DNA from 4 places in the Streptomyces sp. NPDC051561 genome. Region 1 is predicted to be linked to each of the others. Evidence: riboswitches for the same ligand, from Rfam matches in the RefSeq annotation. Region 1 holds a riboswitch; each other region holds the start of a gene.
What was found. Region 1 has a riboswitch for cobalamin ahead of ACIA73_RS28105 (FecCD family ABC transporter permease). Riboswitches for the same ligand answer to the same signal wherever they lie in the genome.
Positions count from the first base shown of each region.

Region 2: another riboswitch for cobalamin. It lies ahead of ACIA73_RS05675 (ribonucleoside-diphosphate reductase subunit alpha); the one in region 1 lies ahead of ACIA73_RS28105 (FecCD family ABC transporter permease).
Region 3: another riboswitch for cobalamin. It lies ahead of ACIA73_RS10045 (prenyltransferase/squalene oxidase repeat-containing protein); the one in region 1 lies ahead of ACIA73_RS28105 (FecCD family ABC transporter permease).
Region 4: another riboswitch for cobalamin. It lies ahead of metE (5-methyltetrahydropteroyltriglutamate--homocysteine S-methyltransferase); the one in region 1 lies ahead of ACIA73_RS28105 (FecCD family ABC transporter permease).

Region 1 covers NZ_JBITDM010000015.1:44,633-49,284, reverse strand. Annotated here, with positions in the region: gene ACIA73_RS28110 (glucose PTS transporter subunit IIA) at 1-1,769, opposite strand, end outside; cobalamin riboswitch at 2,185-2,346, shown strand; gene ACIA73_RS28105 (FecCD family ABC transporter permease) at 2,452-3,552, shown strand; gene ACIA73_RS28100 (ABC transporter ATP-binding protein) at 3,552-4,346, shown strand; gene ACIA73_RS28095 (ABC transporter substrate-binding protein) at 4,346-4,652, shown strand, end outside.
Region 2 covers NZ_JBITDM010000002.1:297,051-301,702, reverse strand. Annotated here, with positions in the region: gene ACIA73_RS05680 (ribonucleotide-diphosphate reductase subunit beta) at 23-1,039, opposite strand; gene ACIA73_RS05675 (ribonucleoside-diphosphate reductase subunit alpha) at 1,039-3,441, opposite strand; cobalamin riboswitch at 3,585-3,718, opposite strand; gene ACIA73_RS05670 (GNAT family N-acetyltransferase) at 3,785-4,285, opposite strand; gene ACIA73_RS05665 (YbdD/YjiX family protein) at 4,385-4,585, opposite strand; gene ACIA73_RS05660 (carbon starvation CstA family protein) at 4,588-4,652, opposite strand, start outside.
Region 3 covers NZ_JBITDM010000003.1:419,204-423,855, reverse strand. Annotated here, with positions in the region: gene ACIA73_RS10055 (energy-coupling factor transporter transmembrane component T) at 1-913, opposite strand, end outside; gene ACIA73_RS10050 (SCO2322 family protein) at 958-1,629, opposite strand; gene ACIA73_RS10045 (prenyltransferase/squalene oxidase repeat-containing protein) at 1,719-2,987, opposite strand; cobalamin riboswitch at 3,079-3,228, opposite strand; gene ACIA73_RS10040 (DUF2752 domain-containing protein) at 3,270-3,659, opposite strand; partial or broken gene ACIA73_RS10035 (TM2 domain-containing protein) at 3,663-3,953, opposite strand; gene ACIA73_RS10030 (MBL fold metallo-hydrolase) at 4,161-4,652, opposite strand, start outside.
Region 4 covers NZ_JBITDM010000012.1:171,436-176,087, reverse strand. Annotated here, with positions in the region: gene ACIA73_RS25495 (MSMEG_1061 family FMN-dependent PPOX-type flavoprotein) at 1-449, opposite strand, end outside; gene metE (5-methyltetrahydropteroyltriglutamate--homocysteine S-methyltransferase) at 624-2,942, opposite strand; cobalamin riboswitch at 3,104-3,327, opposite strand; gene ACIA73_RS25485 (SAM-dependent methyltransferase) at 3,418-3,843, opposite strand; gene ACIA73_RS25480 (hypothetical protein) at 3,928-4,107, opposite strand; gene ACIA73_RS25475 (LysR family transcriptional regulator) at 4,202-4,652, shown strand, end outside.

The sequences.
Region 1 (4,652 bases):
TCGCCGAGGGCACGGGAGGCGAAGACCGGGTCCGGGACCTCGTCGAGGCCGACCACGCGGCCGGCGACCGGCGCCGCGAGGACGAGGCTTGGTCCGGGAGCGGCGGGAGCGGCGGCCGTGGCGGTGGAACCTGCGGACGCGCGGACGGCACCGGCACCGGCACCGGCACCGACGGCCACGAGCGCGCGGTCGTCGGCCGGAGTGGTCTCGGCCGGGGTGGTGTTCTCGGTCCCGGTGGTGTTCTCGGCGTCCGTGGCCCGTTCGGCCGCGTCCCGTTCGGCGTTGGCCAGGGCGCGCTCCGCCGGGGTGCGGAAGTCGGAGAAGTACACGAGCGCCATCGAGGTGAAGAAGGCCGCCGTGATCGCGATGCCGTACGTGGCCATCGGCGAGAAGACCGGGATGGTAAGCAGCGAGGTGAAGGCGAACGCGTTGGTGTCGACGCCGCCCAGGACGCCCACGAGCACACCGCCCACGAGGCAGCCCACGAGCATGCGCGGGTAGATCCGCTTGAAGCGCAGGTGGATGCCGTACAGCGACGGCTCGGAGATACCGCCGAACAGACCTGCCGCGAGGGCTCCCGTCGCGGTCTGGCGCATCTCCTTCTCGCGGTGGCGTACGGAGAGCAGCAGCACGCCGGCGGTGGCGCCGAAGCAGGCGAAGTTCCAGGCGCCCATGGGGCCCTGGATGAAGTCGTAACCGAGGGTGTTGATGTTCACCAGCATGAGCGCGTTCAGCGGCCAGTGCAGGCCGAGCGGCACCAGGAACGGGTAGATCAGCGGGATGATGATCGCGAAGACGATCGGGGCGTTGCCGTTCAGCCAGGACAGCCCCTCACCGAGTCCGTTGCCGGCCCAGATGCCCATGGGACCGATGAGGAAGGCGGTCACCGGGATCATGATCAGCATGCTGAAGAACGGCACGAACACCATGTGCACATTCTCCGGGAAGACGCGCTGCAGACCCTTGTAGACCAGGGCGAGCAGGGCGACCATCAGCAGCGGCACGAAGACCTGGCCGCCGTAGTCGTTCAGCTGCATCGGCAGCCCGAAGACGTGCGCCACGCACTCCTGGGTGCCCAGCGTGGCGTTGGTGGTGCAGGTGATGCCGGGGATGCCGGAGTCCTTGTTGAGCATGCCCGTGAAGTTCGGGGTCATCACCGCGGCCATCACGGCGGCGCCCACCCACGGGTCGATCCTCAGCTTCTTGGCCGCGTTGTACGCGACGAAGATCGGCAGGAAATACAGCACCGAACGCCACATCGCGTCGACGAACACCCAGGTGGCGGACTTGTCCGCGGCTCGGAAATCGACCAGGCCGAAGGCGTCGAGTACGGAGGCGATCGCGATGATCAGCGAGGAACCGAGGAGTACGCCCATGAGCGGCCGGAACGAGTCGGAGAGGTACTCGAAGAAGTTGTCGACCCAGCCGTAGCGCCCGCGGCCCTTGGCGCGGACCGCCGCCTTGACCTCGGCGTCGGACTTGGGGCGGGGCGCGGTGCCACCGCTCATCGACGGCAGATTCATGATCTCGGCGTGGACGCGCGCGACGGCTCCGCCGATCACGATCTGGAAGCGGTCGCCGGACTGCGCCACGGTGCCCATGACGCCGCCGAGGGCGTCGAGGCCGGGCTTGTCCACCTTCTCGCCGTCGTGGAGCTGGAATCGCAGCCGTGTCGCGCAGTGCGTGAGGCTCTCGATGTTCTCGGCTCCGCCGACACCGCGGAGAATCTCCTCCGCCAGTGCCCCGGGCCCCTGTGCGTGTGTGTTCATGATGCGTCCTTGCATCTACGGGCGCTTGCCGTCCTGGATCGGTCCGCGACCTCGCACGCCGGATTGTGGGCAACAAAAAAGGCCCGGGTCGCGCACGCGGCGCGTCCCAGGCCTTGCCTCCCCTCAAGCGGTACGCCGCCGTCGCATCGCGAGTGGCGATGGCGGTGACGTCCTCGGGGAGTAACAATCCTGCGATCGAGATCGATCGGACACGACTGTAGCACCGCGTGCCGAGCGACCGGACGGGCTGCCGGTGACCCCGGGTGACACCCTGCTTCAGGCCCTCTCGCGAGCCGATTCTGCTCGCCCCCGATCTCGCCGGCCGTTTCCTGGATGCCGGGAGCAGAAACGGAAACGAGCGAGCCACGCACCGGCACCAGCACCAGCACGGTAACTACGGAGCCGGGAAGGTGCCTTGGGACATTTCCGGGACCGTACGGGCCCCGCGCACCCGTTAAGCTGCAGGAACTCCACGGGGGAAGCCGGTCGAAATCCGGCGCTGACCCGCAACGGTGGGCGGGACCGGGCACTTCCGGTCCCGCGAGCCCGATCACCCGCGGACGTGAAACGCACCTGTCGATTCGCCGTGGACTGCGAGAGGCGCTGCACCGGGCGTCCCGCGCCCCGGGCCGCTGCTTCGGTCGTCGTAGCCGCACGGCCCGAGGCGAAAGCGATCGTGCCCGTGGCCACTGCCCTCGACCGCCCCTGCGCACCACCGGACACCACGCGTACCGGTGCGCCACCGCCCCGGCGCGCCCCGCTGTCCCTCCTGATACCGGCTCTGGTCGTCGCCCTGGCGCTCTCCCTGGTCTGCGGGGCGGGTTTCGGCGCCTCCGGTCTGACCTGGGGCGAGGTGCTGCACTACCTGTGGGCGGGGCTGAGCGGCGGGGCGATTTCGGCCGACGAGGTCGCCGCCTACACGATCGTGTGGGAACTCCGTTTCCCGCGTGCCGTGCTGGCCGCGGTGGTCGGTGCCGGTCTTTCGGCGATCGGCGTCGCGGTGCAGGCGATGGTCCGCAACGCGCTCGCCGACCCCTTCGTCCTGGGCATCTCCTCGGGGGCTGCGGTCGGCGCGAACGCGGTGCTGCTCTTCGGGGCCCTCGGCGCGCTCGGCGTGTGGGCGCTCTCCGCGGCCGCCTTCACCTCCGCGCTCGCCTCCATGGCCCTGGTCTACGCGGTGGCCCGCACGCCGCGCGGGCTGACACCGCTGCGCCTGGTCCTGACGGGCACCGCCATGTACTACGGCTTCTCGGCCGTCACCACCTTCATGGTGTTCGCCGCCGAACGCGGCGAGGCGGCCCGCTCCGCCATGATGTGGCTGCTGGGCAGCCTGGGCGGGGCGAGCTGGGCCTCCGTCCCCATCGCGGCGGGCGCGGTCTGCGCGGGACTCGCCCATCTCGCCTGGTCCGCACGCCGGTTGAACGCCCTCGCCATGGGCGACGAGACCGCCGCCGCGCTGGGCGTGGACGCCGCTCGCCTGCGCAAGGAGCTGTTCGTGGTGTGCGCGGCCGTGACCGGGGCGGTGGTCGCGGTGAGCGGGGCGATCGGCTTCGTCGGACTGATGGTGCCGCACGCGGTGCGGATGCTCGTGGGTGCGGACCACCGCCGGCTCCTCGCGGTGGCCCCTCTGCTGGGAGCACTTCTCCTCATCTGGGTCGACGTGCTGTCCCGCGTGGTGCTCGCACCGGTGGAACTCCCGGTGGGGGTGGTGACGGCGGCGGTCGGCGTACCGTGCTTCGTACTGCTGATGCGGCGCAACTCCTACTCCTTCGGGGGTGTGTGATGCGTGTCGACATCACGGATCTGACCGTGGAGATCGCCGGGACCCGGCTGGTGTCCGACCTGGCGCTGCACGCCGGCAGCGGCCAGTTCGTCGGCCTGGTCGGCCCGAACGGCAGCGGCAAGTCCACCCTGCTGCGCACCGTCTACCGCGCGCTGCGCCCGACCACCGGCACCATCCTGCTCGACGGTGACGACCTGTACGCGATGAGCGCGCGCGAGGGCGCACGCCGGCTTGCCGCGCTCCCTCAGGAAGCGTCCACGGAATTCGACTTCACGGTCGCCGAGGTCGTCGCGATGGGACGGGTTCCGCACCAGCGTGCGACGGCTCGCGCCACCGACGACGACCGCGACGTCTGCACGACCTCCCTCGCCCGGGTCGGCGCGGCGCACCTGGCCGGCCGGGGCTTCCTCACCCTCTCCGGCGGCGAGAAGCAGCGCGTCCTGATCGCCCGCGCACTCGCCCAGCAGCCACGGGTCCTCGTCCTCGACGAGCCCACCAACCACCTGGACATCGCCCAGCAGTTGGAGGTCCTCGCCCTGGTGCGCGCCAGCGGCCTGACTGTCCTCACGGCGCTGCACGACCTCAACCTCGCCGCCCTGCACTGCGATCTCCTGTACGTCATCCACTCCGGCCGCATCGTGGCCTCCGGCGCCCCGCACGACGTCCTTTCGCCGGATCTCCTGGCCGAGGTATTCGGCGTACGGGCACACCGCGTCCGGCACCCGGAGACCGGTGCCACACAGCTCCTCTTCGACCGCGTCCTGCCCACCGTCCCACCTGCCAAGGAACTCTGATGCGCACCCCGGCCCGCCCCACCGCCCTCGCTCTCACCCTCTGCGCGCTGCTCCTCGTAGGCTGCGGCGCCCACGTCACCGACGCGAAGGACCAGCCCCCCGCGAGGGCGGACGACGCCCACTACCCCGTCAGCGTCGAGAACTGCGGCACCCGGCAGACGTACGCCAAGGCCCCGCAGCGGGTGGTCACCAACGACGTCGGCATCACCGAGATCATGTTCGCGCTCGGCCTGGAAAGCCACATGGCGGGTTTCGTGATGCCCGACGACAAGGGCGACCTGGCATCCGTCCCCTGGAAGGACGCCT
Region 2 (4,652 bases), on a different contig from region 1:
GGGGTGGTGCGTCTCGCGGACTCTAGAAGTCGTCGTCGAAGCCGACGGTGCCTTCGACCGCGACCTGGTAGGCCGACGGGCGGCGCTCGAAGAAGTTCGTCAGTTCCTGGACGCCCTGGAGCTCCATGAAGGAGAAGGGGTTGGAGGAGCCGTACACCTTCGGGAAGCCGAGGCGCTCCAGGCGCTGGTCGGCGACGCACTCCAGGTACTCGCGCATGGACTCGGTGTTCATGCCCGGCAGACCCTCGCCGCACAGGTCACGCCCGAACTGCAGCTCGGCGGCGACGGCTTCCTTCAGCATGTCGGTGACCTGCTGCTGCAGCTCGTCGTCGAAGAGCTCGGGCTCCTCCTTGCGGACGGTGTCCACGACCTCGAACGCGAAGTTCATGTGCATCGTTTCGTCCCGGAAAACCCAGTTCGTCCCCGTCGCCAGCCCGTGCAGCAGACCCCGGCTGCGGAACCAGTACACGTACGCGAAGGCACCGTAGAAGAACAGGCCCTCGATGCACGCCGCGAAGCAGATCAGGTTGAGCAGGAAGCGGCGGCGGTCGGCCTTCGACTCCAGGCGGTCGATCTTCTCGACCGAGTCCATCCACTTGAAGCAGAACTGGGCCTTCTCGCGGATCGAGGGGATCTCCTCGACCGCGTCGAAGGCGGCCGCGCGGTCCTCCGGGTTGGGGAGGTAGGTGTCCAGGAGGGTCAGATAGAACTGGACGTGCACGGCCTCCTCGAAGAGCTGCCGCGACAGGTACAGCCGCGCCTCGGGGGAGTTGATGTGCTTGTAGAGGGTCAGCACCAGGTTGTTGGAGACGATCGAGTCGCCGGTCGCGAAGAACGCGACCAGACGGCCGATCATGTGCTGTTCACCCGGGGTGAGCTTGGCGAGGTCGGCGACGTCCGAGTGGAGGTCGACCTCCTCGACGGTCCAGGTGTTCTTGATCGCGTCCCGGTAGCGCTCGTAGAAGTCGGGGTAGCGCATGGGGCGGAGGGTCAGCTCGAAGCCCGGGTCGAGCAGGTTCTTGACGGGGGGAGTGGACATTACTGGCAGGCCTCGCAGGACTCGGGGTTTTCCAGGGAGCAGGCGAGCGCTTCGGCGTCTGTCGCCTGCTGAACGGGGAGGGTGGGGGCGGGAGCGGAGACTGCCGCCGTCTGCGAGCCGGCCGCGCGGGCGATCCGGGTGGCCGGGCGGGAGCGCAGGTAGTACGTCGTCTTCAGCCCCTTCTTCCAGGCGTACGCGTACATCGAGCTGAGCTTGCCGATGGTGGGCGTTTCCAGGAAGAGGTTGAGGGACTGGGACTGGTCGAGGTACGGGGTGCGGGCGGCGGCCATGTCGATCAGGCCGCGCTGCGGGATCTCCCAGGCGGTGCGGTAGAGGTCGCGGACCTCGGCGGGGATCCAGTTGAAGCCCTGGACCGAGCCGGAGGCCTCGCGCAGTGCCTCGCGGGTCTGGGCGTCCCAGACGCCGAGCGCCTTCAGGTCGTTGACCAGATAGGAGTTGACCTGGAGGAACTCGCCGGAGAGGGTCTCGCGCTTGAAGAGGTTGGAGACCTGCGGCTCGATGCACTCGTAGACACCGGCGATGGACGCGATGGTGGCGGTGGGGGCGATGGCGAGCAGCAGCGAGTTGCGCATGCCGGTGCGTGCGATACGGGCGCGGAGGGCTTCCCAGCGCTCCGGCCAGTTGACCTCGACACCGTAGTGGTCGGGGTGCAGTACGCCACGGGCGGTGCGGGTCTTCTCCCAGGCCGGGAGCGGGCCGGAGCGCTCGGCGAGGTCGCAGGACGCCTCGTACGCGGCGAGCATGATCCGCTCGGCGATACGGGTGGAGAGGGCGGCCGCCTCGGGGGAGTCGAACGGCATCTTCAGCTGGAAGAAGACGTCCTGGAGGCCCATCGCGCCGAGGCCCACCGGGCGCCACTTGGAGTTGGAGGTGGCGGCCTGCTCGGTCGGGTAGAAGTTGATGTCCACCACCCGGTCCAGGAAGGTGACGGCGGTGCGGACGGTCTCGTCCAGCCGCTCCCAGTCGATGTCGCGGGTGGCGGGGAGGACGAAGGCGCCCATGTTGACCGAGCCGAGGTTGCAGACGGCGGTCTCGCCGTCGTTGGTCACTTCGAGGATCTCGGTGCAGAGGTTGGAGGAGTGGACCGTGTGGCCCGGCTCCGCCGTCTGGTTGGCGGTGCGGTTGGAGGCGTCCTTGAAGGTCATCCAGCCGTTGCCGGTCTGCGCGAGGGTGCGCATCATGCGGCCGTAGAGCTCCCGGGCGGAAATGGTCCTGCGGGCCAGGCCCGCCGCCTCCGCCTTGCGGTACGCGGCGTCGAACTCGTCGCCCCACAGGTCGACCAGCTCGGGCACGTCGGCGGGGGAGAAGAGGGACCACGGGCCGTCCTGGTCGACCCGGCGCATGAACTCGTCGGGGATCCAGTGCGCGAGGTTCAGGTTGTGCGTACGGCGGGCGTCCTCGCCGGTGTTGTCGCGGAGCTCCAGGAACTCCTCGATGTCCGCGTGCCAGGTCTCCAGGTAGACGGCGGCGGCACCCTTGCGCCGGCCGCCCTGGTTCACGGCGGCCACGGAGGCGTCGAGGGTCTTCAGGAACGGGACGATGCCGTTGGAGTGCCCGTTGGTGCCCCGGATCAGGGAGCCGCGGGCGCGGATGCGGGAGTACGAGAGGCCGATGCCGCCGGCGTGCTTGGAGAGGCGGGCCACCTGGTGGTAGCGGTCGTAGATGGAGTCCAGCTCGTCGACGGGGGAGTCGAGGAGGTAGCAGGACGACATCTGCGGGTGGCGGGTGCCGGAGTTGAAGAGCGTCGGCGAGGACGGGAGGTAGTCCAGCCGGCTCATCAGCCGGTAGAGGGAGGCGACCTCGGCGAGAGCCCGCTCGCTGTCGTCCTGCGCGAGGCCGGAGGCCACCCGCAGCATGAAGTGCTGCGGGGTCTCGACGACCTGGCGGGTGATCGGGTGGCGCAGCAGGTAGCGGCTGTAGACGGTGCGCAGGCCGAAGTACTCGAAGCGGTCGTCGCCCTCCAGGTCGATCAGTGCGTCGAGGGCCGCCGCGTGCTTGCTGACGAAGCCGGCCGTACGGTCCGCGATGAGCCCTTCGCGGTGGCCGACGGCGACGGAGCCGGAGAAGGAGTGCACACCCTGGGTGGCGGCCTCGTCCCGGATCGTACGGGTGAGGAGGCGGGCGGCCAGTCGCGAGTAGGCCGGGTCCTCGGAGATGAGACCTGCGGCGGACTCGGTGGCGAGCTCCCGGAGTTCGGCGGCGTCCGAGCCCGCGTGGCGCCCACGGAGGGCGGCGGCGGCGACCCGGCCGGGGTCGGTGTCGGGCAGGTCGGCGGTCAGGTCGGTCAGGGTGCGCAGGAGGGCGGTGCCGGGGGCGTCCTGCTGGTCCTGGTGGTCCGTACGCTGCTCGGCGATGGCCGGGTCGACTGGCGCGATGGTCACGTGGGGGCTCTCCCTCGCTCGGCGCCGTGCCTGCGGCGGGAGGAAGGGGCGCACGGGCGCACGCCGGCCCGGAAACGGGCGTACGTCGCCTTGCGTCCACTGGCCCTACCGCGAGGCCCGGACGAATCGGTGTCCGGATCGGTCGAACCGGACGGGCTGTCGGCAGGTGCTCGGACTCGGCGTGCGCAAATGTGCACAAGGCATACCGTTGCGGGACAGTTCCGGATTCGCACCGGATTCCCCTGCGGTGACAGCAGCCATGAGCATACATGTGGTGGGTGCTGGGTGATGCACCCACCACATCTTGTGTCGCGCGCCGGGGCTCTTCCCTTGCGGAAGCGGCTCAGAGGGTCATCTTGTACGTCAACAGGCTCAATCCGGGAACCGGTTCCCAGTCCCGTTCCGGGGTGCGCGTGAAGCCGAGGCGCTCATAGATCCGGTGCGCCCCGAGCATGGCGGGCTGGGTCGACATCACCAGTCGTACGACACCCCGCTCGGCCCTCGCTCGCGCGACGCACTCCCGCACCAGGGCCTCGCCGACGCCCCGCCCGCGGGCCCGGTGGGCGACCGCCAGCATCCGGAACTCGGCCTCCCCCGGCCGGCCGATGTCCTGTAGCGGACTGCCCTGGGCGGCGTAGGTGACCGTGCCCAGGAGGGTGTCGTCGGTGTCCACGGCGACCAGCAGGTCGGCCTTGCCTGCGCGGGCCGGGGTGTCGCGCAGGACCAGGAGGTACGGGTCCTCGGCGCCGGCGCCGAGGAGGCCGTCGTCGAGGTAGGCGGATGCGGTGAGGTCGCCGGTTTCGGGGAATTCGGTGGGCCGGGCGGCCCGGATGCGGATGTCCATGGCAGGGAGTGTGCATGGCGACGGCCCGGTGCCCCACCCCGTTTCGAGGGGCGGGACACCGGGCCGTCAACGTGGCGCGGGTACGTAAGGGCCGAGGGGTCAGCAGCAGCGGAACCCCTCGCGGGGGTCGCCCTCGCGGGCGTCCGTGCGGCTGCGCTCGAAGGCGCGGCGGGTCATCACCGGGGCGTCGGGGGAGTGGGTGCGGGCGTGGGCCACATAGTGGTCGTACGCTGCCTCGCCGGTCAACTCGCGGACGTACCAGCGTAGTTGGGAGAAGCGGCGACGTGCACTCAGGGCCATGCTCACACCGTACTCCCGGTCCTGGCCGGGCTGTCCGCGCCGGCGGCGGCCAGTTCCGCCTTCTCCT
Region 3 (4,652 bases), on a different contig from region 1:
GCACCCCCCACCGGTCGGGCCGGTACCGGGTGCGCACACTGCGCCGGCCGCCCAGCCGCAGCCCCGCCATCGCGGCGGCCAGGCCTATCAGCAGCACCGGCAGCGCGTACCCGGCGCCCTGGGCTGCCAGCAGGCCGTACGTCCCGGCGCACACGCCGAGCAGCCCGCCGAGAGTGAGCAGTGTCGTCAAGTTCCTTACCCGGCGCGGTACTTGGGCGGTGCGCCCGTATCCCCGGGCGTCCATCGAGGCGGCCAGGGCCACCGACCGCTCCAGGGCGCCCTCCAGCACCGGCAGCCCGATCTGGAGAAGTGCCCTCACCCCGCCGGTGGGGCGGCCGCGCAACCGCCGGGCGTGCCGCAGCCGTACGACGTCGGAGACCATGTTCGGTGCGAAAGTCATCGCCACCACGACTGCCACCCCCGCCTCGTACAGCGCGCCGGGCAGCGACTTCAGTAGCCGGGCCGGGTTGGCGAGCGCGTTCGCCGCGCCCACGCAGATGAGCAGGGTGGCGAGCTTGAGACCGTCGTACAGGGCGAAGACCAACTGCTCGGCGGTGACCCGGCCGCCGAGCCTGACCCCCTTCGCCCAGTCCGGAAGCGGGACTTCCGGGAGCGTGAACAGCACATGCTGGCCGGGGATCGGCGAGCCCAGGAACACCGAGAACACCAGCCGGATCACCAGCACCATCAGGCCCAGCTTGACGAAGGCCCCGTACGACCGCGCCCACGGAGCGTCCGTCCGCCGCGCCGCGACCACATACCCGGCCACCCCGACGAGCAGTCCGAGCAGCAGCGGATTGGTGGTGCGCGAGGCGGCGGCGGCGAGCCCCAGCGCCCACAGCCACCAGGCCCCGGCGTGCAGGGCGTTGCTGCGGCTGGCGGCGGGGGCCCGCAGTGTCACCGCGGAGCCCATGCGTCCGGACAGCCTTCCGCCGCCCGGCTCGTCCGTGTCCCGGCTCATCCCCGGCGGCGGCGTGCCTGCCACACAGCGGCGGCGCCGAGCGCCAGTACCGCGGCGAGGCCGACCAGCACACCTGCGGAGGGGCCCACGCCCTCACCGTCGTCCGTGGCGGAAACGGAATGCGAGGTGGTGGGAGAGGGTGCGGCCGGGTCCGCCGACGGGGCGGAGCCTTCCGCCACCTGGTCCGCGCAGCCCGACTTCGGGTAGCCGGAGATGGCGCACAGCAGCGCCGCGTTGTTGTAGCGCAGCGGCTTGGCCACCACCGCGAGTGCTTCGGCGGTCGTCGAGTCCTCGCCCACCTGCGCGCACACGCTGCGGGGCGCAGGCGGGCTCTCCCCGTCCGGCGCGTCCTGGGGGGTGCCGAAGTCGAGGACCAGGGCGACGCGCTTGCTGCCGTCCTTGGCCGGGGTCTTCCCGCAGACGGCTTCGAAACCGGCCTCACCGCGCGGCTTGGCGGCGTCCTGCGAGTCCCGGCTCACTGAGAACCGGAATCCCTGCACCGAGCCGTCGGCCGGATGGGTGGTGGCCGCCCCCTGGGTCGCGTACGCCCACTTCGCGCCGTCGCGCTCCCAGAACGACCAGTAACGGTAACCGGAACCGGCATCCGCGGCCACTGCCGACGCCGCGGGCAGCAGCGCGAACAGCACCGCCCCCACCACGAGCAGCACCGCGGCGCACGGTCTCCGGAAAGCGTGCCCCCCTGTGGTCAGGGCCTTCGTGCCCCGGGCCTTCGTGGTCCGTCCCGGCCGAGCCCGGCTCACAGCTGCTGGTTCTTCTTGTTGCGGCCGCTGATCAGGAAGCCCGCGCCCATGCTCGCCACGAAGGCGATGCCCACGATCCACCAGGTCGCGGTCGAACCACCGTCGTCGGACTTCTTCTCCTCGGCGGAGTCCTTCGTGCCGTCCTTCCCGGCCCCCGGCTGGGACTCGGGAGCGGGGCCGGTCGCGTTCAGCTGGGCGACGAGGTCGGCGCCGCCGAAGGAGCGCGGGTCCATGCCGGTGGCGTGCGCGGCGAAGATCAGCTGCGCGTACGCCGCGGGACCGGCCCCCTTCGCCCAGGCGGCGGAGTTCTTGGCCAGCCACTCGGCGGGTTTGGCGGCGGCGGCCTTGTAGTCACCGGCGGCCAGGGCCACCACGGCGTCCGCGGTGTTGCCGAAGTCCGGCTTGTCCTCTGCGCCGGGCATCGCCGACTTCAGGTGCGAGCCGTTCTTCTCCAGCGTCCGGGAGAGGTAGTCGGCGCCGCCCGCCACCGCGGCCTCGGGGGTGGTCATGCCGTCCTTGCAGGCGGGCGCGACGGTGAGTTCCTTGGCGGCCTTGGGCGCCTGCACGACCAGACCCTTGAGCGCGGACGCGGTGACCACGGAGGCGGTCGCGTCGGCGTTCGGGAAGAGCTTCTTGGCCTTGTCCGGCTGGAAGGCGAAGGCGCCCTGGTGGGAGGCGTCGCCGTCGCACTTCACCTGGAAGTCCAGCAGTGCCTCCAGCGGCGACTTCCAGTCCTTGCCCTTGATGTCCTTGGGCTTCTCCCCGGCCGCGACCAGCGCACCGATCACCAGCGAGGTGGAGTTGGCGTCGCTCGGCGTGCCCGGCACATAGGGCCAGCCGCCGTCGGCGTTCTGCACGGACCTCAGCCAGCCCACGGCCTTCTGCGCGGCGGCGTCCTGCCCGCCGAGCGCGCTCAGTGCCTGCACCGCGGAGGCCGTCGCGTTGCTGTCGAGCATGACTTTCGGGTCCTTGGGGTCGCAGGCCTTGCCCGCGTCCGCGCGGTAGGCGGCGAAGCCGCCGTTGTCGCACTGCTGGCCCACCAGCCAGTCCACCGCCTTCGCGGCAGGCTTCACCCCGACGGTGTCCTGCGCGAGCAGTGCCAGGGACTGCCGGAAGACACCGTCGTACGTCGGGTCGCCCTTGCCGTACAGACCGGAGGGGAGCGCCACCGGCGACGGCGTCGGCGCTGCGACGGCGGCCGGGGCGGCCACCGCGCCGAGAACTGCGGTGGCGGCGAGCGCTGCGGCGCTGCGGCGAAGGGTCATGATGCGGTGGTGCCTCTCCTGAAGGGAGGCCGGGCACGGACCCCTTCTCCGGGCCCCGCGGCGCCGGCTCCGTATACCTCTACCTCGACGGTGCCGAGCCAGTCATGCGGGCCGGGCGTTCCGACTCTTCACCCTGCGGCGGGGTTCGCGCGCGGGGGGAATCACGGTTGCGGGTCAGTGCCGGATTCGCACCGGCTTCTCCCGTACGGGCATGATGACGACTCGCACACTCTACCGACCCGTAGGGGCCGGGGCCTGCCGCTGGGCCCCGGGCGGCGGGGCCTACAGATTCCGTACGAGAGTCCAGAGCGCCGCCACCGAGACCAGGGCGGTCACACCTTTGGTACCGAGCGCGACCCGGTAGCGCCTGCCGCGCACGGTGGCCGCGCTCCACCTCCCGTACAGCCACAGCACCCAGGGCGCGGCGAGCAGCAGTACCGGATTGGCGCGCCACGCGCCGGGCAGATCGCCGTGCAGCAGGCTGTACGTCATCCGGGTGCCGCCGCACGCCGGGCAGTCGAGCCCGGTCACCAGCTTCCACGGGCAGCGCAGGAACAGCTGACCCGGGTCGTAGGGGCTGTGCACAAAGACGTAGACGAGCCCCGCGAGCCCGGCCGCCGTCACGAGCACGGGCAGCAGGCGCGCGGGGCTGCGCAAGGGGGCGCCGGTCATGGGTCAGCCGCGCAGGACGCGACCCTGGGCGTCGGTCTTGCCGTCGCTGACCAGCAGGAGGATGGCGTCGATCAGTGCCCAGACGCCCAGGCCGCCGCAGGTCACCAGCTGGGCGATGGCCATGCCGATGTGCCCGGTGTAGAAGCGGCCGATACCGAAGGCACCCAGGAAGAACTGGAGCACCCCGGCCACGATCTTCGACTTGTCCGAGTACGGGCGGCCGTACGGGTCGTAGCCGTAGGGGGCCTCGGGGGAGGGCGGGTACGGGGAGCCGGGCGGGAACGGGGAGCCGTAGGCCATGGGGGGTCGCTCTCTGCAGTACGAAAGGATCAACCACCCATGGTCGTTCATATCGGTCGTGGCCTTGACCAACGGGTGTCCCCGCGGCGCGAGCCGAAGGTCCCCATTCGCAGCAAAAGCCGCAATCGGCGTCTCACTTGGTGGCGTGGCGCCCGCAACGGCCCCGGTTCGCGGGGCAGTTGCGGAACCACGTGTTCCGCCTCACATCGCGACGTACACCACCGGATCGCTCCCCGGGACCGCCTCCGCGTGTCCCAGTTTCACCAGCCGCCGCAGATGGGCCTCGGCTTCCGAGACCGCGATGTTCCGCGAGCCGTACGGGATCTGGTCCCACGGGCGGTTCCACTCCATCCGCTCCGCGATCTGCCAGGGGGTCAGGGGAGTGGTGAGCAGGGCGCGCAGCCCGGCGAGCCGTTCCTCGTGGTGGGCGAGGAGTTCCTCGACGCGCTCGCGCGGGGTGGTGAAGGCGTGCTGGTGCGCGGGGAGCACCTCGGCGACGCCGAGGGCGGCAATCCGTTCGAGGGAGGCCAGGTAGTCGCCGAGGGGGTCTCCCCCGCTCGAACGGAGCGGGGAGCTCGGGGGAGGGCCTTCGCCGCTCGGACGGAGTTGAGGGCCGGTGGCGGTGGCGTCGTCCGGATCCTCGTAGAGGCCGATGTGCGGGGTGATGCCGGGCAGGAGGTGGTCGCCGGAGAA
Region 4 (4,652 bases), on a different contig from region 1:
ATCAGGTCGAAGAACGGTGCGTCGGTCAGGATGCGCGCCCGGCCGTTGACGCGCAGCACGTCGGCGCTCCCCGGCACCAGGTGCAGCACCCCCACATGAGGGTTGCGGAGTATGTTCCGGAAGCTGTCGCTGCGCCGGTTGCCCGGCCGGTCGGGAATGGCGACGGTGTGCGGGTCGATGACATGGACGAAGCCCGGGGCGTCCCCGCGCGGGGAGGTGTCGCAGTTCCCTTCCTCGTCCGAGGTGGAGAGCACGCAGAGCGAGGAACGGGAGAGTATCCCCAGGTCGTCCTCGGTGAGCTCGGCATGGACCTTGTCGATGACGATCGGGTGCGGATCGCCGAGCAGCTCGGTCAGCTGGTCCGCCGAGCGCAGCTCCTCCCAGGGACGTGGCCTCCCGTGGCGGTCGACGGCGGGCGAGAGGGCGACGGGGGTCACGGCGTGGGACACAGGGAGCCTTACGGAGCGGGCGGAGCACGGGAATCCAGGCGGGAACGCGCTGTTAGGGTCACCTTAGTTCAGAGGAGAACCCCAGGTGAGAGGCAGGGGGTGGAAGCACCTGCCGCCACCTCCACCTCCTGCCCTGCCACCCCTGCCCTGCCGGATCCGCGGAGATCCCCAGGGTCAGGACGCGGGCAGTTCCCCGCGGACGGTGCGAGCCGCCGCGACCAGGTTCTCCAGCGACGCCTTCGTCTCCGGCCAGCCGCGGGTCTTCAGCCCGCAGTCGGGATTGACCCACAGCCGCCGCGGCCCGATCGCCTCAAGTCCCTCGCGCAGCAGCGCCGCAGCCTCGGCGGCGGACGGTACGCGCGGGGAGTGGATGTCGTACACACCGGGTCCCGCCTCGCGCGGGTAACCGTGGGAGGCGAGTTCGCGGGCCACCTGCATGTGGGAGCGGGCGGCCTCCAGGCTGATCACATCGGCGTCGAGATCGTCGATGGCCTGCACAATGTCACCGAACTCGGCGTAGCACATATGGGTGTGGATCTGGGTCCGGGGCTGTACGCCGCCGGTGGTCAGCCGGAAGGACTCGGTGGCCCAGTCGAGGTAGCCGGGGCGCCCCGCGGCGCGCAGCGGCAGGGTCTCACGCAGCGCGGGCTCGTCGACCTGGATCACGCAAGTACCCGCCGACTCAAGGTCGTTGACCTCGTCCCGCAGGGCCAGGGCGACCTGACGCGCGGTGTCGCCGAGCGGCTGGTCGTCCCGTACGAACGACCAGGCGAGCATCGTCACCGGCCCGGTCAGCATCCCCTTGACCGGGCGGTCGGTGAGCGAGTTCGCGAACGACGTCCAGCGCACCGTCATCGGCTCGGGCCGGGAGATGTCGCCTGCCAGGACCGGCGGGCGCACATAACGGGTGCCGTACGACTGGACCCAGCCGTGCCGGGTGGCGAGGTAGCCCGTGAGCCGCTCGGCGAAGTACTGCACCATGTCGTTGCGTTCGGGCTCGCCGTGCACCAGGACGTCGAGCCCGGCCTTCTCCTGGAAGGCCAGTACCTCGCGGATCTCAGCCTCGATGCGTTCCTCGTAGCCCGCCGTGTTGATGCGTCCGGCGCGCAGGTCGGCGCGGGCCGTGCGGAGTTCGGCTGTCTGCGGGAAGGAGCCGATGGTGGTGGTCGGCAGGAGCGGCAGCCGCAGCCGGGCCCGCTGGGCGACGGCCCGCTGTGCGTACGGTGCCGAGCGGCGGCTGTCCGCCTCGGTGACGGCGGTGGCCCGCTCCCGTACCGCTGGGTCGTGGGTGATCGGGGAGTGGGCGCGGGAGGCCAGGTCGGCCCGGTTGGCGGCGAGTTCGCCGGTGATCGCACCGGTGCCCCGTTCCAGGCCGCGGGCGAGGGTGACGACCTCCGTGGCCTTCTGCCGGGCGAAGGCCAGCCAGCGCAGGATCTGCGGTGCGACGTCCCGTTCGGCGGCCGTGTCGAGCGGGACGTGCAGCAGCGAGCAGGAGGTTGCCACATCGATCCGGTCGGCCAGGCCGAGCAGGGTGCCCAGGGTGGCGAGGGACTTCTCGAAGTCGTTGATCCAGATGTTGCGGCCGTTGACCACGCCCGCGACCAACCGCTTGCCGGGCAGCCCGCCGACGGCGGCGAGGTCGGCCAGATTCGCCGCGGCGGCCTCGGTGAAGTCCAGGGCCAGGCCCTCCACCGGGGCCTTGGCGAGCACCGGGAGGGCTTCGCCCAGCCGGTCGAAGTAGGAGGCCACCAGCAGCTTCGGACGGCTCGGCAGGGCGCCGAGGTCGCGGTAGGCGCGGGCGGTGGCGTTCAGTTCGGCAGGCGTCCGGTCCTGGACCAGGGCGGGCTCGTCCAGCTGCACCCACTCGGCGCCCGCCGCACGCAGATCGCCCAGCACCTCGGCGTACACCGGAAGCAGCCGGTCCAGCAGCGTCAGCGGCTCGAAACCCGGGTCGACGCCGGGGGCGGGCTTGGCCAGCAGGAGATAGGTGAGCGGGCCGACCAGGACGGGGCGCGGGGTGTGGCCGAGCGCGAGGGCCTCCTTCAGCTCGGCGACCTGCTTGGCCGAGTCCGCCGAGAAGACGGTGTCCGGGCCCAACTCGGGCACCAGATAGTGGTAGTTGGTGTCGAACCACTTGGTCATCTCAAGAGGCGCCACGTCCTGGTTGCCGCGGGCCATGGCGAAGTAGCCGTCGAGCGGATCGGCATCGACGTCGGCGCGGTGCCTGGCCGGGACGGCGCCGACCATGACGCTGGTGTCCAGCACGTGGTCGTAGTACGAGAAGTCACCGGTCGGCACCTCATGGACGCCGGCCTCGGCCAACTGCTGCCAGTTCGCCCGGCGCAGGTCCCGCGCGGTCGACTCCAGGGCTTCGGCGGTGACCCGGCCCTTCCAGTACCCCTCGACGGCCTTCTTCAGTTCCCGGTTCGGGCCCTGGCGGGGGTAGCCGTACACGGTGGCGCGTACTGCCGCGGGTGCGGACTTCGGTGTCACGGAAATCTCCTTCGCGAGATGACTCCTGAGAATCCCGGCAACGGGACACGGACGCGAAGGGATGACGAACCGGGCGGACCGGACGTGCCGACGGGCACGGTCCTTCGCCTGGTAGGTACGCCGACCCGCCCACGAGGTCACCGGAATTTCCGTACGCGAGCGGTCGCGTACGGGCAGCGGGCAGGTCTTCGGACTCGTGGGCGCACCTACCGGGCCTCCGGCAGACACCTACTGGCCGTCGCTTCCCAAATCCGTCCGGATCCAGTGCGTATGACGGCGGTCGTTCCCACTCACCGCTGCGGGGCAGTCCCGGATTCCCACCGGGTTCCCTCTTACGACGCTCCCGCCTGGCGGACGGGTGCGAACCAGCTGCACCGGCCAGCGTAGGGGGCAACAGGCCCTTGCGGGCCGGGCTGTTCACATTCCGGAACGTGAAATGAGACACCACCTCCGGGCATGGGCAGCCGGGACCGCATCAGGGCGGCAGCCGGATCTCGCGCAGCGGATCGCCGCCGTCGACGAAGAGCCGTCCGCCGGGTGCGGGCACGGCGGCGATACGGGGCATGGCGCGCAGCCCGAGTTCCGGGTGGCGCCCGTCGAGCGCGCCCACCCGGAGGGCGAGGACGAGGTCGAAGGGCCCCTCTGCGGGGGCGGGTTCGAAGGTCTCGATGGCACCCTGTCGCAGCCGCGGCCGCCCGGAGGCGATCTCCTCGGCGCAGGCCGCGGCCGCCAGGGTCACGGCACGTTCCGACCGGTCGATGGCGACGAGGTGACCGGAATCCGGGCGTGCGGCCACCGCCCGGGCCGCCGCACCGGGACCGCACCCGATCTCCAGGACCTTCATATCGGGTGCGAGGGGCAGGGACTCCACGCATGCGGCGATGCGGCGCGAGAGCGGCATGGGCCGAGAGTCCCACGGGGAGCGGGGTCGGGTGAACTGTGCTGTTGCGTCAGGGAGTTCGAGCGGGCCATTGGATCGGCGCTGTCACGAATCTGCCCGTGCTCCGGGAAGCACCTTGGCCAGCAAGTGCCGAAGGCGCACGCCGGACGCGACGGCGTCGATACGGGTGTCGGACGGCCGGAGCGGCGCCGCGGCGACCAGGGTCTGGCCGGACACGGCCAACAGCAGCGGACCGGCGGGAGCGGGGGAGGCGTGGAGAGGCATGACCTCTACGTTCGTCGGCCGCCCCCTCCCCGGTCCAACACCTGTCCCGCGTTGATCCACACACTTGCGTTGTCAATCGCCGTAGGGTGACGGGGTGCCCCACGATGTCGACCCCCGGCTCCTCCGCGCCCTCGTCACCACTGCCGAGGAACTCCACTTCACCCGCGCCGCCGCCCGCCTCTACCTCGCCCAGCAGGCGCTGAGCCGCGACATCCGCCGCCTGGAACGCCGGCTGGGCACGGAGTTGTTCGTCCGCACCACCCGCCACGTCCGCCTCACCGATGAGGCCACCCGGCTGCTGCCCCACGCCCGCCGGGTGCTCGCCGCCCACGACGCCTTCAACACCGCGGTCTCGGTACGGGACGAGCGGCCGCTGCTCGTCGATGTGGGCACCCGGATCGGCACCGGCTTCACCGCCCTGGAGGAGACCAGACGCACCTACCCCCGGCTGGAACTCGTCGCCCGCTTCCACACCGGCCTCACCGGTGCGGCCAGGGAGATCCTCGACGGCCGGCTCGATGTCTCCTTCGGCCGGTTCGCGGGGC